Regions from separate parts of the Enterobacter sp. 3U4 genome, predicted to be linked through region 2. Evidence: predicted binding sites of a transcription regulator. Region 2 holds the regulator's gene; each other region holds the start of a gene.
What was found. Region 2 encodes PhoB, which activates phosphate uptake and scavenging genes when phosphate is short. Its sites were predicted from a motif close to CTGTCATAAAACTGNCNNAT; they were not measured.
Positions count from the first base shown of each region.

Region 1: the regulator PhoB is predicted to act here: its motif matches at 1,750-1,769, upstream of kdgR (DNA-binding transcriptional regulator KdgR).
Region 3: the regulator PhoB is predicted to act here: its motif matches at 1,133-1,152, upstream of pstS (phosphate ABC transporter substrate-binding protein PstS).
Region 4: the regulator PhoB is predicted to act here: its motif matches at 1,428-1,447, upstream of uvrB (excinuclease ABC subunit UvrB).

Region 1 is NZ_CP136665.1:1,165,209-1,168,344, forward strand. Features, by position in the region: gene htpX (protease HtpX) at 1-257, shown strand, start outside; gene RVY89_RS05495 (MFS transporter) at 308-1,681, opposite strand; gene kdgR (DNA-binding transcriptional regulator KdgR) at 1,861-2,652, shown strand; gene RVY89_RS05505 (YobH family protein) at 2,718-2,957, opposite strand; gene mgrB (PhoP/PhoQ regulatory lipoprotein MgrB) at 3,119-3,136, shown strand, end outside.
Region 2 is NZ_CP136665.1:2,989,644-2,992,779, reverse strand. Features, by position in the region: gene sbcD (exonuclease subunit SbcD) at 1-960, opposite strand, end outside; gene phoB (phosphate response regulator transcription factor PhoB) at 1,148-1,837, shown strand; gene phoR (phosphate regulon sensor histidine kinase PhoR) at 1,859-3,136, shown strand, end outside.
Region 3 is NZ_CP136665.1:4,040,703-4,043,838, reverse strand. Features, by position in the region: gene glmS (glutamine--fructose-6-phosphate transaminase (isomerizing)) at 1-918, shown strand, start outside; gene pstS (phosphate ABC transporter substrate-binding protein PstS) at 1,240-2,280, shown strand; gene pstC (phosphate ABC transporter permease PstC) at 2,409-3,136, shown strand, end outside.
Region 4 is NZ_CP136665.1:2,565,134-2,568,269, forward strand. Features, by position in the region: gene uvrB (excinuclease ABC subunit UvrB) at 1-1,175, opposite strand, end outside; gene RVY89_RS12255 (ABC transporter ATP-binding protein) at 1,928-2,650, shown strand; gene bioD (dethiobiotin synthase) at 2,613-3,136, opposite strand, start outside.

The sequences.
Region 1 (3,136 bases), 1.8 Mb from region 2:
TGGCCAGCATCATCACCATGTGGTTCTCCCGACACCGCGAATTCCACGCGGATGCCGGCTCTGCGAAGCTGGTTGGTCGTGAGAAGATGATTGCCGCGCTGCAGCGTCTGAAAACCAGCTACGAGCCGCAGGAAGCGAACAGCATGATGGCCTTCTGCATTAACGGTAAATCCAAATCGCTGAGCGAGCTGTTTATGTCTCACCCGCCGCTGGATAAACGTATCGAAGCGCTGCGCAGTGGGGAATACCTGAAGTAACGCTAAGAACGCTAATAAGCCGGGCAGGAGTACACTCCGCCCGGCTTTTTTTATGCCTGAACCCTGGGCTGGGTAACCCGCAGGCCGCTGACGACCGCCGCGACGGAGGCAAGGGCACCCGCGGTGAGAAGCGCAATGTGGTTACCGTTTTGCCCGGCGAGGTTAAACATCAGGGCGACCAGCGCCGCACCGCTGCTTTGTCCCAGAAGGCGCGCGGTCCCCAGCATGCCGCTGGCACCTCCGCTGCGATGGCGCGGCGCGACGGTGATAATGGTGTGATTGTTAGGGGACTGGAACAGGCCAAACCCCGCGCCGCACAGGATCATGCGCCAGATGATGTCCAAATCGGTTGGCGATGACGGTAGCAGAGCCAGCGCGAAAAGGCCTGTCGCCATCACCGCCAGCCCCAACGCTCCCAATAAACCGGCATGAACGCGTTCAATTAAATAACCTGCCAGCGGTGCCATCACCATCGTCGCCAGCGGCCAGGGGGTGAGCAGCAGCCCGGTTTCCACTTCTGAACGGCCAACTACGCTCTGCAGGAAGAAGGGCAGAGAAACCAGGGCCAGCATCTGGGCGCAAAACGAGCAAACGGACGTGCAAATGGAGAGGGAAAAGAGGGGAATACGCAGCAGATCGACCGGCAGCAAAGGAACGGGCAGGGTGAGCTGGCGGCGTACAAAGAAGAAGCCGATTGCCAGCAGGGCGATGAGCTCCGCGGCGGTAAGCATCAGAGATTGTCCCTGCGCAAAGCCGCTCAGCGCCGTAATCAGCAGGCCAAAGGTCAGGGCATTCATCACCGCACTCGCCACGTCGAAGCGCGGCATGCTGCTCTTGGGACCGTTAGCGGGAAGAAAGCGCAGGGCAAAGAAGATGGCGACGATACCCAGCGGCACGTTAATGGCGAACAGCCATTGCCATGACGCAACGGAGAGGATCGCCGCCGCTATCGTTGGCCCGGCGGCAGAAGAGACGGCGACAATAAACGAGTTTATCCCCATTCCGCGCCCCAGATGACGCTGCGGATAAATCAAGCGGATCAACGCCGTGTTTACGCTCATCAGCGCCGCGCCGCCAAAACCCTGCGCAATACGCGCAAGCGTCAGGGTATGCAGTGAATCTGAAAGGGCGCATAACAAGGACGTGAAGGTGAAAACCACCAGACCGCACTGATACACCCGGCGGTAGCCGAACATATCGCCCAGAAAAGAGAACGAGAGCAGGGAAATCACAATCGCAATCTGATAGGCGTTAACAATCCATATCGAACTGGCGGGAGAGGCGTGCAGGTCGCTGGCAATGGTTGGCAGGGCGACGTTCGCGATTGCGCCGTCAAGGACGGCCATTGATATACCGATAATGATGGTCGCTATAGCGCCATACCGCTGGGGTAAAGGCAGGCCATCGGAAAGGTTTTTTTCCATTAGGATTAAAAAAGCTCAGCGTGAAATTATTCTCAGGGTAACTATTTTAGCATTGTTACAGCCGCGATATGTCGCAGATTTGTAACGAAGTAAACGCGGATTGATTGCAGGTGACATGACGGGAACTTATAATAAAAACCGGTTCTGATTTTTATAAAACACTCTCTATGAGGTGGTAAATGGCTATTGCGGATTTGGATAAACAGCCAGATTCTGTTTCTTCCGTGCTGAAGGTGTTTGGCATCTTACAGGCGCTGGGAGAAGAGCGTGAAATAGGTATTACAGAGTTGTCGCAGCGCGTGATGATGTCAAAAAGCACCGTGTATCGCTTTTTGCAAACCATGAAGTCGCTGGGTTACGTTGCCCAGGAAGGCGAATCTGAAAAATACTCTCTGACGCTGAAGCTGTTTGAGCTGGGTGCCCGTGCGCTACAGAATGTTGACCTGATCCGCAGCGCTGATATTCAGATGCGTGAAATCTCTCGCCTGACCAAAGAGACCATCCATCTCGGCGCACTGGATGAAGACAGCATTGTTTACATCCATAAAATCGACTCCATGTACAATCTGCGCATGTATTCGCGCATTGGTCGTCGCAACCCGCTCTACAGTACCGCCATTGGTAAGGTTCTGCTGGCGTGGCGCGATCGTGAGGAAGTGAAGCAGATCCTCGAAGGCGTGGAATACAAACGCAGCACGGAACGAACCATTACCAGCACGGACGCGCTGCTTACAGTGCTCGACCGCGTGCGCGAGCAGGGGTATGGCGAAGATAACGAGGAGCAGGAAGAAGGGCTGCGCTGCATCGGCGTTCCGGTATTTGACCGCTTTGGCGTGGTGATCGCGGGCTTGAGTATCTCCTTCCCGACCTTACGCTTCTCCGAAGAGCGTCTGCATGAGTATGTGGCTATTCTGCACACTGCCGCACGTAAAATTTCCGAGCAGATGGGGTATCACGACTACCCGTTTTAATCCCTGCTGGCAGAAAAAACGCCGCATCTGATGCGGCGTTTTTTGTTTGTCATTCACCAGGCTGATTAGCCATTATCAATGACGACGGATGTTTTACGCAGTACAGGGCATTGGGTTAAGCCAACGATCCCGCTGTCAGTATGCAGATACTGGGCAGTGCTCATTCCTTGTGCTGTTAAATATTTACACTGAATGCCTAGCCCGGCTGCGTTTTCGGTGCTCCCCACGAGCACGCCATAGCCTGTTAACAGAAGGCCAATCCAGACAAGGGCCAGCGCAATAATTGTTCGAATAATGAATCGCATCATTACCTCTTTTATCGTTGTTATCGTAATGCTAGCGTAAAGTGTTTACGCGATGAAACAAGTGCAGGATTCTTAAAAAAAGCGCGATGGAGGCACAGTTAGTCCTTGTTTAAGATAAGCGTGATAATCTCGTTACATCAGGTCCTTAGACGGAGTGTGGAGTGAAAAAAATACGCTGG
Region 2 (3,136 bases):
CATATCGTGCAGGTAGTCATCGGTGGTGATTTCGATATCCAGCCAGACGGGGGGATCTTGTTCGGCACCGCGCCACTGTTCCAGCTGGGCGGTGATGGCATCCAAATCGCCTTTCAGCACCGCCAGCGGCTGGGTGACAGGTACTTCCAGCGTCTCGACGGCGCGGAGTTTTCCCTCGCTGAAGCTCACCAGATGCACGGATTTGGCTTTGCCCGTTTCGTCAAAGCTGAGCGAAATAGGGGAGCCGCAGTAGCGGATGTGCTCGCTGCCGCCAATAACCTGCGCGCGGTGGATATGCCCGAGCGCAATGTAGTCGGCTGGCGGGAAGTTCTGCGCCGGAAAGGCGTCCAGCGTGCCGATATAGATGTCACGTACGGCGTCACTTTTACTGGCCCCGACTGTGGTGAGATGCCCGGTCGCAATCACCGGAATCGGCTGGTCGCCGCGCAGGGCGCAGGCATCGGCATGCTGCTGGTGATAATAGTCGGTGATGGCCTGCAAGAGATGCTGCTGCTTTTCAGCGCCCGATAGCCCCGCCTGGCTTTGCACGATGTCGCGCGGCCGTAAAAACGGTATCGGACACAGCACCGCCCCAGGCGACCCGTCGCGTTTTTTCAGGATTTGCGGGGCGTGCCCGGCGCTGGCGACGACGGTGGTATTGAGAAACGCCAGGATGTCGCGGGATTCATTCAGCGTCGCGACGGAATCGTGGTTGCCGGCGACTATCACCAGATGACAGCCGGTTTGCTGCAGATTCACCACGAAGCGGTTATATAGCTCGCGCGCATAGCTCGGCGGCGAGCCGGTATCAAAGATGTCACCCGCCACAATAATCGCGTCCACCTCGTGCGTCCGGGCCGTTTCCAGCAGCCAGCCCAGGAACGCTTCATGTTCAGCCGCACGGCTTTTGCTGTAAAAATTTTGACCCAGATGCCAGTCCGAGGTGTGAAGTATGCGCATAGCTGATCCGTGGCAAAAAAGAGAAAGCAGGATTATAAACGTTCAGAGAAGGGAAAATAACCGCTGTAATAAAACAACAGTTTGCCCGTTAACGTGGTACTGTTTTTCATAAATCTGTCATAAATCTGACGCATAATGGCGCCGAATTACAAACTTGTAACGTAAATAAGATAAGACAGGGCAAAGTATGGCGAGACGTATTCTGGTCGTAGAAGATGAAGCTCCAATTCGTGAAATGGTGTGCTTCGTGCTCGAACAAAATGGCTTCCAGCCGGTTGAAGCTGAAGATTATGACAGCGCAGTGAACCAGCTGAATGAACCCTGGCCCGATCTGATTCTGCTGGACTGGATGTTGCCCGGCGGCTCCGGACTGCAGTTTATCAAACACCTGAAGCGTGAAGCGCTGACCCGCGATATTCCGGTTGTGATGCTTACGGCGCGCGGAGAAGAAGAGGATCGCGTGCGCGGTCTGGAAACCGGCGCGGACGATTACATTACCAAACCGTTCTCCCCTAAAGAGCTGGTGGCCCGCATTAAAGCCGTAATGCGCCGCATCTCGCCGATGGCGGTGGAAGAGGTGATCGAAATGCAGGGACTGAGCCTTGATCCTACGTCTCACCGCGTGATGACCGGTGAAAATCCCCTCGATATGGGCCCTACCGAATTTAAACTCCTGCACTTCTTTATGACCCACCCGGAACGCGTGTACAGCCGCGAGCAGTTGCTGAATAACGTCTGGGGAACTAACGTGTATGTCGAAGACCGGACGGTTGACGTACATATTCGCCGCCTGCGAAAAGCACTGGAACTGAGCGGCCACGATCGCATGGTGCAGACGGTCCGCGGCACGGGTTATCGTTTTTCTACCCGTTTCTGAACAATGACAGGAGTGTGACGCGTGCTGGAACGTCTGTCATGGAAAAGGCTCGTCTTTGAACTGATCTTATGCTGTATTCCGGCCTTCATTCTGGGGGCCTTTCTTGGACACCTGCCGTGGTTTCTGCTGGCGTCGGTCACCGGGCTGCTCATCTGGCATTTCTGGAACCTGCTGCGCCTCTCATGGTGGCTGTGGGTTGACCGAAGCATGACGCCGCCGCCGGGAAGCGGCAGCTGGGAGCCGCTGCTGTACGGTTTGCATCAGATGCAGATGCGTAATAAAAAGCGCCGCCGCGAGCTGGGAAGCCTGATTAAGCGTTTTCGCAGCGGTGCGGAGTCGCTGCCGGATGCCGTGATTCTGACGACCGAAGAAGGGACGATCTTCTGGTGTAACGGCCTGGCGCAGCAGCTGCTGGGCCTGCGCTGGCCTGATGATAATGGACAGAATATCCTCAACCTTCTGCGTTATCCCGAGTTCACGCTGTACCTTAAAAAGCGTGACTTCACACGCCCGCACAATCTCAAGCTCAATAATGGTCGCCATCTGGAGATCCGCGTGATGCCCTACAGCGATAAGCAGTGGCTGATGGTGGCGCGCGATGTTACCCAGATGCACCAGCTGGAAGGGGCGCGTCGCAACTTCTTCGCCAACGTCAGCCACGAACTGCGAACCCCGTTGACCGTGCTGCAGGGCTACCTGGAGATGATGCAGGAGCAAACGCTGGAAGGCGCGCCGCGTGAAAAAGCGCTGCACACCATGCGCGAGCAAACGCACCGGATGGAAGGCCTGGTGAAGCAGCTGCTGACGCTCTCGAAGATTGAAGCGGCGCCAACGCTCGCGCTGAATGACACCATTGATGTCCCGATGATGCTGCGGCTCGTGGAGCGTGAAGCGCAGACGTTAAGCCACAAAAAGCATCACCTGACCTTTGACGTCGACAACACGCTGAAGGTGCTGGGCAGCGAAGATGAGCTGCGCAGCGCCATTTCCAACCTGGTGTATAACGCGGTGAATCATACGCCGGAGGGGACGGATATCGTGGTGCGCTGGCACCATGCCCCAACGGGGGCCGAGTTTAGCGTGGAGGATAATGGGCCGGGGATCGCGCCGGAGCATATTCCGCGTCTGACCGAGCGCTTCTACCGTGTGGATAAAGCGCGATCCCGGCAGACGGGCGGAAGCGGCCTGGGGCTGGCAATTGTGAAACACGCGGTCAATCACCATGAAAGCCGTCTCGATATTCATAGTACCCTGGGCAAGGGAACCCGCTTCAGCTTCGTTATCCCGGAACGATTAATT
Region 3 (3,136 bases), 1.1 Mb from region 2:
TACAACTCCGGTATGGTCTCTCGCTACTGGTTTGAATCCCTGGCGGGCGTGCCGTGCGATGTGGAAATTGCGTCTGAATTCCGCTATCGCAAATCTGCGGTGCGTCGTAACAGCCTGATGATCACCCTTTCCCAGTCTGGCGAAACGGCAGATACCCTGGCCGCGCTGCGTCTCTCTAAAGAGCTGGGCTACCTGGGCTCTCTGGCCATCTGTAACGTCCCGGGCTCTTCTCTGGTGCGTGAATCCGATCTGGCGCTGATGACCAAAGCGGGTACCGAAATCGGCGTCGCCTCCACTAAAGCATTTACCACTCAGCTGACCGTTCTGCTGATGCTGGTGGCTAAGCTGGCGCGTCTGAAAGGCGAAGATGCTTCCGTTGAGCACGACATCGTTCACGGTCTGCAGGCGCTGCCGAGCCGTATTGAGCAGATGCTGTCTCAGGACAAACGCATCGAAGCGCTGGCGGAAGATTTCTCTGACAAGCATCACGCCCTGTTCCTGGGTCGTGGCGATCAGTATCCGATTGCGCTGGAAGGCGCGCTGAAGCTGAAAGAGATCTCCTACATTCACGCTGAAGCCTATGCGGCAGGCGAGCTGAAACACGGCCCGCTGGCGCTGATTGACGCGGATATGCCGGTCATCGTTGTGGCACCAAACAACGAACTGCTGGAAAAACTGAAATCTAACATCGAAGAAGTGCGCGCCCGCGGTGGTGTTCTGTATGTCTTCGCCGATAAAGATGCCGGTTTTGTCAGCAATGACAACATGCACATCATCGAGATGCCGCATGTGGAAGAAGTGATTGCACCTATCTTCTACACCGTTCCGCTGCAGCTGCTGGCCTATCACGTTGCGCTGATCAAAGGCACCGACGTTGACCAGCCGCGTAACCTGGCGAAGTCTGTCACCGTAGAATAATCCCTTCAGGCTCCACCTTCGGGTGGAGCTTTTTTATCCCGCCCGGTTTGTTTTTCATCATTCCTTTCTCGTTTTTAATAATGACAATTTGTCATCTTCAGCTACTTTTTTCAGTGTCACATAAAGAAAATATTTCTGAAAACGTCTTGTCATAAAAGTGGCTAACCAGATGAAAAATAAGCTTTCTTTTGCTGGTTTTTAAGTGAAATTTCCATTGTCATAAAACTGTCATAATTCGTACATTTATCTGTCACCTGTTTGTCCTATTTTGCTCATCGTAGCCACTAAACAACGATTTACGAAAATCTTGCAGGAGACATTATGAAAGTTATGCGTACCACTGTCGCAACTGTTGTCGCCGCGACCTTATCTCTGAGCGCGTTCTCTGTATTTGCAGAAGCAAGCCTGACTGGCGCTGGTGCAACCTTCCCTGCGCCGGTGTATGCCAAATGGGCGGATACCTACCAGAAAGAAACCGGTAACAAGGTTAACTATCAGGGTATCGGCTCCTCCGGTGGCGTGAAACAAATTACCGCGAACACGGTTGATTTCGGCGCATCAGATGCTCCGCTGTCTGATGACAAGCTGGCTCAGGAAGGCCTGTTCCAGTTCCCTACCGTGATCGGTGGCGTGGTTCTGGCCATCAACCTGCCGGGCGTGAAGTCGGGCGAGCTGGTGCTGGACGGCAAAACGCTGGGTGACATCTACCTGGGCAAAATCAAAAAATGGGATGACGAAGCGATCGCTAAACTCAACCCAGGCCTGAAGCTGCCTTCTCAGAACATCGCCGTGGTTCGCCGCGCGGATGGTTCCGGTACCTCTTTCGTGTTCACCAGCTACCTGGCAAAAGTGAACGAAGAGTGGAAATCTAAAGTCGGCTCCGGCTCTACCGTTAACTGGCCAACCGGTCTGGGCGGTAAAGGTAACGACGGTATCGCCGCGTTCGTACAGCGTCTGCCTGGCTCCATCGGCTACGTAGAGTATGCGTACGCGAAGCAGAACAATCTGTCCTACACCAAACTGGTTTCAGCCGACGGCAAACCGGTTAGCCCGACCGAAGAGAACTTTGCTAACGCCGCGAAAGGCGCTGACTGGAGCAAATCCTTCGCGCAGGATCTGACTAACCAGAAAGGCGAAGGTGCATGGCCAATCACCTCTACCACCTTCATCCTGGTGCACAAAGAGCAGAAGAAACCTGAGCAGGGCGCTGAAGTGCTGAAGTTCTTCGACTGGGCATACAAAAACGGCGGCAAGCAGGCTAACGCCCTGGATTACGCCACCCTGCCAGACAACGTGGTTGAACAGATTCGCGCTGCATGGAAAACCAACGTAAAAGACAGCAGCGGTAAAGCGCTGTACTAACAGGATATATTTAACGAAGATGGCGGGTGGCGCTGCGCTTACCCGCCCTACGGTTTAAGCTGTAGGCCCGGTAAGCGTTAGCGCCACCGGGCATATTCGTAAAAACGTCTCAAACAGAAGAGTAATTTATGGCTGCAACCAAGCCTGCATTTAACCCTCCGGGTAAAAAAGGTGACATGATATTCAGCGCGCTGGTAAAACTGGCTGCGCTGATTGTGCTATTGCTGCTGGGCGGCATTATAGTGTCTCTGATTTTCTCCTCATGGCCGAGCATCCAGAAATTCGGTTTCTCCTTCCTGTGGACCAAAGAGTGGGACGCACCGAACGACATCTACGGTGCTCTGGTGCCGATCTACGGCACGCTGGTGACCTCGTTCATCGCCCTGCTGATTGCGGTTCCGGTGAGCTTTGGTATTGCCCTGTTCCTGACGGAGCTGGCGCCGGGCTGGCTGCGACGCCCGCTGGGTATTGCCATCGAACTGCTGGCGGCTATACCGAGTATCGTCTACGGCATGTGGGGCCTGTTCATCTTTGCGCCGCTGTTCGCCACGTACTTCCAGGAACCGGTGGGTAATGTTCTCTCTGCCATTCCGTTTGTGGGGGCCCTGTTCTCTGGCCCGGCTTTCGGTATCGGCATTCTGGCGGCAGGTGTGATCCTCGCCATCATGATTATTCCTTACATTGCGGCGGTTATGCGCGATGTCTTCGAACAAACGCCGGTGATGATGAAAGAGTCGGCCTACGGCATCGGCTGTACCACCTGGGAAGTTATCTGGCGCATTGTCCTTCCGTTCACCAAAAATGGAGTGATCGGGGGCGTGATGCTGGGCCTGGGTCGTGCGCTGGGTGAAACCAT
Region 4 (3,136 bases), 420 kb from region 2:
ACGTAAATGGTTTGCGGCGCCAGCGCCTCAAACTCTTCAAACTTCATCGGACGGTTATCCAGCGCCGACGGCAGGCGGAATCCGTACTCCACCAGCGTCTCTTTACGCGCACGGTCACCGCGGTACATCCCGCCGATCTGCGGGATCGTGACGTGGGACTCATCGATCACCAGCAAACCGTCTGCCGGAAGGTAATCAAACAGCGTTGGCGGCGGCTCGCCCGGCCCGCGCCCGGAGAGGAAGCGCGAGTAGTTTTCGATGCCGGAACAGTAGCCCAGCTCGTTCATCATCTCCAGATCGAACTGGGTACGCTGGCTAAGGCGCTGCTCTTCGAGCAGCTTATTGTTCGCCAGCAGCACCTTACGGCGCTCGGCCAGCTCCACTTTGATCTCTTCCATCGCCTGCACGATACGCTCGCGCGGCGTCACGTAGTGCGTTTTCGGGTAGATGGTGAAGCGCTGGATCACCGACTCAACGTGTCCGGTCAGCGGGTCGAAGAGCGACAGGCGTTCAACCTCCTCGTCAAACAGCTCGACGCGCAGCGCCATATCGTCCGATTCTGCCGGGAAGATGTCGATCACTTCGCCGCGCACGCGGAACGTACCACGCTGGAAGGCCTGATCGTTGCGGGTGTACTGCAGCTCCGCCAGACGACGTAAAATCGCCCGCTGGTCGATGATCATCCCCTGCGTCAGGTGCAGCATCATCTTGAGATAGAGATCCGGATCGCCCAGACCGTAGATCGCGGAAACCGAGGCGACAACGATCACGTCACGACGCTCCAGAAGCGCCTTAGTGGCCGACAGTCGCATCTGCTCGATGTGTTCGTTCACTGAGGCATCTTTTTCAATGAAGGTGTCAGAGCTCGGCACATAGGCTTCAGGCTGGTAGTAATCGTAGTAGGAGACGAAATACTCCACCGCGTTTTCCGGGAAGAACTCTTTCATCTCGCCGTAAAGCTGCGCGGCCAGGGTTTTGTTGGGCGCCAGCACCATCGTGGGGCGCTGGAGATCCGCAATCACGTTGGCGATGGTAAAAGTTTTACCCGAGCCGGTTACCCCCAGCAGCGTCTGGTGCGCCAGCCCATCTTCCAGCCCCTCTTCCAGACGACGGATCGCCTCAGGCTGATCGCCAGACGGACGGAAAGCAGAATTCAATTTGAACGGTTTACTCATGGGCGACAACCTGATGACGTTATAAGCGGCAGGTGAGTAATTTTACTCCTTGTTGCCAGGAATGCCAGTAAAAAACACTGGATGAAAAACCAGTAGCATGTCAGGATATTTAGAGTAGCGCCTGAATGATTAGCGCGAGAGCGACCAAAATTTGGACTGTGACAACATAAAACACCAGTCAGGTCAGGTTATCCCCAGAACTTTTTCTTTTTTAACATTTGTCAAGCCAGGTAATGATAGTTTTGTGGCAACCGGTGACAGTTTCATGACGGGAATTGCTTTTATCTAAGCAATTAAAAATTAAACGATATTTTCTAAAGCCGCGTTTCGCGTCAATTTGGGCGTAAGCCGCGTCCTCTCTCGCTTATCGCGTGTTTTCTAACTCTAATGCACATGGTTATCCACAGGAATAGTGGATAACTGCTTCCAGCCCATGCAGACTGGCGCTCCGCAAATTCCCGGATTTTCCCACGAGACGGCGGCAAAAAATTTTTATAGCTATTTTTTGCTGATTAACAGTTGCGTCATTCATAACCAACCGATGCGATCCTGCTCACATTTTCACCATTTCGGGCTCTGCACCACAACTCACCACCGCTGGCACCGTCGATGTGCAATCCCGCTTTTTATCCGCCACGCTTCTGTGACTTATTCCTAAAAAAGTCGCTTTTTTAATCACTTTCCGCTTTGTGGCAGGGGTTTTGCAGATTCAAACCCGAGCCTCACCTACACACATTTTTAAGGAGAGAAAGATGTTGAGTCTGCGTGCAGTGAATCAGTTTTACGGAAGTCAACATACGCTATGGAATGTGGATTTAGATTTTCCGCAAGGGATGTGTACAGGCGTCGTTGGCCTGCCGGGCATGGGTAAAACCACCCTCATGAATTGCATCGCCGGGAAAGTGCCCGTCGAAAGCGGCAGCATCATCTGGTATGAGGCGGGCGCGCCGCCGCGCGATTTGCTCAACCCGCCGTCAGAACAGCGCCCCGGGCCAGGGATTGGCTATGTCTCGCAGGACAGGCGGATCTTCTCTCAGCTAACGATTGAGGAGAACCTGCATATCGCCATGCGGGCGACGGGGAAACCTAACCCTGAGGCGAAAAATGACGTTTACGATCTGTTTCCCGCGCTCTATGGGGTGCGACAAACCCGCGCCAACACGCTCTCTCCGGACCACCAGTATCAGCTGGCGCTGGCTAATGCGCTGGTGAACCGCCCTCACCTGCTGATCCTGGATGAACCCCTTCACGGCGCGGGGCACAGCGTTGCCCAGAAGCTGGTGCAGCTGCTGGGGCGATTAAACCGGGAGCTGGGTATGACGGTGCTATTAGCGGAGCAGCAGCTGTCGTTTATCCGTCGGGTGGCGGACCGTTTCTGCATGCTCTATCGCGGGCGTAACGTGGCTCAGGGCCACGTTAACGAACTGGATGATGAGCTTATCGCTCACTGGATGTCGCGGGAAGCAAAACGCTGAGATCGAGATAACGTCCGGTTTCGGCATTTTCCGCGCCGTCAGCAAGCCAGGGAATCGCCCCGAGGCACGGCGCGGGAAGGACACGCCTGAGCGTCGCCAGGTACTCCTGATGGCGTTTACCCGGCGCAACCACGTCGTTGGCTATCCAGCCCGCCAGACGCAGTCCGGCCTGCTGTACGGCCTGCGCGGTCAACATGGCGTGATTGATACAGCCCAGCTTGACGCCGACGACAAGAATGACCGGAAGCTGCTCGGCCTGCACCCAGTCAGCAAACGTCTGCGTGTCTGAAAGCGGCGTAAACCAGCCGCCGGCCCCTTCCACCAGCACCCAGTCGGCCTGACTTTCCAGCGTCCGCAATCCGGCAGACAGCACGGCAAAATCAATCGGACGACCTTCGTCAGCGCTGATAATGTGCGGCGAGGTCGGCTCGGCAAAGGTGTACGGATTCACCGCGGAATAGGCAAGCTCACGCGTGCTGTTACGCT